Regions from separate parts of the Dysosmobacter acutus genome, predicted to be linked through region 1. Evidence: riboswitches for the same ligand, from Rfam matches in the RefSeq annotation. Region 1 holds a riboswitch; the other holds the start of a gene.
The links. A riboswitch is a leader RNA that binds a small molecule or an ion and turns the genes downstream of it on or off. The one in region 1 is predicted to bind glycine.
Positions count from the first base shown of each region.

Region 2: linked by a shared signal. The riboswitch ahead of KQI82_RS08500 (alanine/glycine:cation symporter family protein) and the one ahead of gcvT (glycine cleavage system aminomethyltransferase GcvT) in region 1 are both predicted to bind glycine.

Region 1 covers NZ_JAHLQN010000001.1:2,523,903-2,526,294, forward strand. Annotated here, with positions in the region: gene dinB (DNA polymerase IV) at 1-60, shown strand, start outside; gene KQI82_RS12160 (5-formyltetrahydrofolate cyclo-ligase) at 64-645, shown strand; glycine riboswitch at 881-972, shown strand; gene gcvT (glycine cleavage system aminomethyltransferase GcvT) at 1,051-2,148, shown strand; gene gcvH (glycine cleavage system protein GcvH) at 2,198-2,392, shown strand, end outside.
Region 2 covers NZ_JAHLQN010000001.1:1,761,259-1,763,650, forward strand. Annotated here, with positions in the region: gene KQI82_RS08490 (PhoH family protein) at 1-869, shown strand, start outside; gene KQI82_RS08495 (hypothetical protein) at 893-1,069, opposite strand; glycine riboswitch at 1,404-1,494, shown strand; gene KQI82_RS08500 (alanine/glycine:cation symporter family protein) at 1,607-2,392, shown strand, end outside.

The DNA.
Region 1 (2,392 bases):
GGAAAAGATGCCATCGCCTTTGGCTCTCCGGCCGGGCGACTGGACGAAACGGAGGATTGAACCATGGAGATTGCGGAAGAGAAAAAGGCTTTGCGCCGTGAGGTGCGCATGGCGGAACGTGCCCTCCCTCTGGAGGAGAAGCTTTGTTCCGACGAGCGGATCCTCACCCGGCTGCGGACGCTGAGCGAATACCAAAACGCCGACACGGTGTTCTGCTTTGTGGGAACGCCCCACGAGATCGACACCCGCCCCATCCTTCTGGACGTGCTCTCCTCCGGCCGCAGGCTCTGCGTTCCCCGCTGCCTGGCCGGCGGCCGGATGGAGCCGGTGGTCATCCGCTCCTTAAACGACCTCTCTCCCGGCGCCTATGACATTTTGGAGCCGGTGGCCTCCTGCCAGGTGCTCCAAAGCAGCGAGGTGGACTTCACGGTGGTGCCCTGCCTCTCCTGCGACCGCTCCGGCCGCCGCCTGGGCCGGGGCGGCGGCTATTACGACCGCTTTCTGGCGGACTACCGGGGCCAGGCGGCAATGGTGTGCCGGGAGTCTCTGATGCGGCGGCGCATCCCTGCGGATTTGTATGACCAGACCATCGAAATACTTGTGACAGATGCCCAAATCTACCACTGCCGGACAGATGAGATATAGGCAATCGTTTACATGCGCACACATGGAAAATGCCCTGCAATACAGGGCGTTTTCTCCTTTTAGCTCAGGTAAAATTTCTTGACACCGCTTCCGCTTTTTGGTATCCTATCTTCAACAAAAACAATCAAACAGGCCGCGTGTCTGTGTAAAAAATTGCATATTGTCGGATGAATGATTCAGAAGAGGCCAAGCTGCGGGCGGCAATCCGCGCTGCACGGGGCAGAGGACTGGATCGGGACGAATCTCTGAAAAGCATGACACATGCACCGGCGGGGCAACCGGACCATGGTCCGGGAATCTCTCAGGTAAAGACACAGAGGCGCAACAAGAACTCACACTACAAGGGGGTAAGTTGCGCCTCTGTCTTTTTAATACTTAATTTTTGTGGATGGAGGCACATAAATTATGGAAAAGAAAACGCCACTGTACCAGACCCACGTGGACCTGGGCGGGAAGATCGTCGAGTTCGGCGGCTACCTGATGCCGGTCCAGTACGGCGCTGGTGTCATCGCCGAACACATGGCGGTCCGTCAGAAGGTCGGCCTGTTCGACGTCTCCCATATGGCCGAGCTGATTCTGGAGGGCCCAGACGCTGTTGCCAACATTCAGCATCTCGTCACCGCGGACATCTCCAAAATGGTGGACGGCCAGGTCAAGTACGCCATGCTCTGCAACGACAAGGGCGGCATTGTGGATGACCTTGTGATCTACCGCCGCTCCGCCGATAAATACCTGCTGGTGGTCAACGCCGGCAACCACGAAAAGGACGCCGCCTGGGTGGAGTCCCACATCAGCGGCGACGTGCATTACGCCGATGTGTCCGAGCAGGTGGCCCAGCTGGCCCTGCAGGGTCCCAAGGCCGGCGAGGTGCTGAAAAAGCTCTGCGACGAGGCGCAAATCCCCCAGAAATACTACCACTTCACCGAGGGCGCCTCTTTGAAGGCAGGCGGGCGGGACATCCCCGCCATCGTCTCCCAGACCGGCTATACCGGCGAGTTCGGCTTTGAGATCTACTGTAGGGCCGAGGACGCGGTGACGCTCTGGAACGCCCTGCTGGAGGCCGGCAGCGAGGAGGGAATCCTGCCCTGCGGCCTCGGTGCCCGCGACACGCTGCGCCTGGAGGCCAGCATGCCCCTCTACGGCCATGAGATGAACGACGACATCTCCCCCAAGGAGGCGGGGCTCCCCTGTAAGTTGGACGGCAAGGACTTCATCGGCCGGGACGCCATCATCGCCCGGGGCGCCCCCACCATCAAGCGCATCGGCATGAAGGTGGTGGGCCGCGGCATTCCCCGGGAGCACTGCGACCTCTACGCCTTAGACGGCAGGAAGGTGGGCTGGGTCTCCTCCGGCACCCACTGTCCCTTCCTGGGGCACGCCGTGGCCATGGGCTATGTGAACGTGGAGGAGAACGAGGTGGGCAGGCACCTCAACGCCGACGTCCGCGGCCGCATGGTGGAGGTGGAGATCGTCTCCCTTCCCTTCTACAAGATTGAGCGCTGAACAAATCATTCAAACAGAAACAAATTGAGAATAAATGGAGGATATGAGTATGAACTTTCCCGCTGAACTGAAGTATTCCAAGTCCCATGAGTGGGTCAAGATGTTAGATGACACCACCGCCCTGGTGGGCATCTCCGACTTTGCCCAGGAGGAGTTGGGCGACCTGGTGTTCATCAACCTGCCCCAGGTGGGCGACAGTGTCACCAAGGAAGAGGCCATGTGCGATGTGGAGTCCGTCAAGGCT
Region 2 (2,392 bases), 760 kb from region 1:
AGGACTTCAAAAAGAGCGGGGTGCCGGTTTCCGCGCTTTACACGGCGGACAGCCATGGGGAGAGAATCCCGCTGGAGCTGACGGAAAATGAATTTTTGACAATCCAGCCAGATCAGACGTCAAAGAAAACGCTGCTGGGCCGGGTGGAGGGGGAAAAGGCGGTCCCGCTGAGCTACAAAAAAAGCAAGCCCTACGGCGTGACGCCCCGGAATATGGGCCAGTATTTTATCCAGGAGGCGCTGATGCAGAGCGCGGAGCGGGCGCCGCTGGTGATCATTAAGGGGATGGCCGGGACGGCAAAGACCTTTTATTCCCTGGCGGTTGGCCTGGAGAAAGTCTACAACAACCGGGAGTACCGCCGCATTCTGGTCAGCCGGCCCAACGCACAGTTTGACGAGGATATCGGATTTTTGCCCGGCGACGAGCAGGAGAAGATCGCTCCGCTGATGCGTCCGGTGGTGGATAACCTGGAGCAGCTCCTGGATTCGGATGAAAAAAGCCGGTATGAAGACGAGGCGCTCCTTGGCGACAAGGTGAAGGAGGTATTCGAGCGGGGAATCATTCAGACAGAGGCGCTGAATTTTATCCGCGGCCGCTCCATTTCCAAGACCTATTTGATCATTGATGAAGTGCAGAATATGACGCCCAATCAGGTGAAGGGGATCATCACCCGCGCGGGAAAGGACACAAAGATCATCCTGCTGGGCGATCCAGATCAGATTGACCGGCCGTTCTTAGACGAGCGTACCAATGGGCTCAGCTATGCGGCCAAATGTATGCGGGGCAGTCCGCTGTGCTGGCAGATCACGCTTTCCGCCCAGGAATGTGAGCGCTCTGTGCTGGCCACGGACGCAGTCAAGCGGCTGTAGGAAAATCAAGAGCATTGCCCGGCTCAGCGGACAATGCTCTCCACAAGGGTCTGCATTTCTTCTTTGGAGTGTACGCGGTGGGTTTGGCTGATGATCGCCTGCTGCTGTTCCGGCGTCATGGAGGAGAAGGCCTCCATGGCACTTTGGTTTTGCACCAGGGCCATGCCGAATCCCATGGGAAGGTCCCGCAGCGGATCCATATTCGCTCACCTCACCCATAGTCTTCCGCGCCTGTCCGGTTTTATGTGTGCCTTTTCCGCCTGAATCAGGCAAAAGCGGCGCTTTTGCCGATGTGCAGGAAAAGATTCATTTTAAAAGACCAAAAAAGCTTGGGTGGGACGGTCAATCAGTTGTGCGCAACATGAGAAATCTTCATGTTAAACATGAAGGATACTACTTTGACTTCATATTGAGGCCATGATAATGTAAGAGCATAATGAAATAACGGCAGACGAAGTTCATAGAAAAACAGCGTAAATGCTTACCGAAGGAGTAAAACTCTCAGGTGTCCGGAACCGGACGGGGACTATGAACAGATGTGGCTCTGGAGAAACTCAGATTGAGTGCCGAAGGTGCAATGCGCGCAATGCGCAAATCTCTCAGGCAAAAGGACAGAGTAGACAGAAAAGAGGCGTTTGAAAATAAGCGGTCCTCTTGTTGTCTTATGGAGCCAAGTGCAGGATTTCCTGCATTTGGCTTTTTTGCTGTCTGCCGGAAAAAAACAGGGGAGAGTAGAAATGGAAGTATTGGAGCAGATTGTAAAGACACTGAATACCTACCTTTGGGACAAAAACATCCTCTTGGTTCTGCTGTGCGGCAGCGGGATCTATTTCACCATCCGTCTGCGCTTCATCCAGGTGCGCAGGTTCCGGTCGGGCTGGAAGCGGCTGTTCGGCAACTTCAGCCTCCGGGGAAAGAAGGCGGGCGACGACGGGATGAGCTCCTTTCAGGCGCTGACAACGGCCATTGCGGCCCAGGTGGGCACCGGCAATATCGCCGGCGCGGCCACCGCCATTGCCTCCGGCGGGCCGGGCGCGATTTTCTGGATGTGGGTCTCCGCCTTTTTCGGCATGGCCACGATTTACGGCGAGGCGGTTTTGGCGCAAAAGTATAAGACTGTGGTGGACGGCGCGGTCACCGGCGGCCCCATCTACTATATCCGTGCAGCCTTCAAGGGAAAGTTCGGCAGGTTCCTGGCAGGCTTTTTCTCCGTGGCCATCATCCTGGCCCTGGGCTTTATGGGCAATATGGTGCAGTCCAACTCCATCGGCGAGTCCTTTAAGGCCGCGTTCCATGTGAAGCCGCTGTATGTGGGCATTGTGCTTGCGGTGATCGCCGCGTTCATCTTCCTTGGCGGTGTCAAACGTATTGCCGCCTTCACCGAGAAGGTTGTGCCCGTTATGGCGGCGCTGTACATCACCGGCTGCGTGGTGATTTTGTTCATCAACCATGCCGTGCTGCTGGACTCCATCCGGCAGATTTTTGTCATGGCCTTCAATCCCCAGGCCATGGGCGGCGGTGTC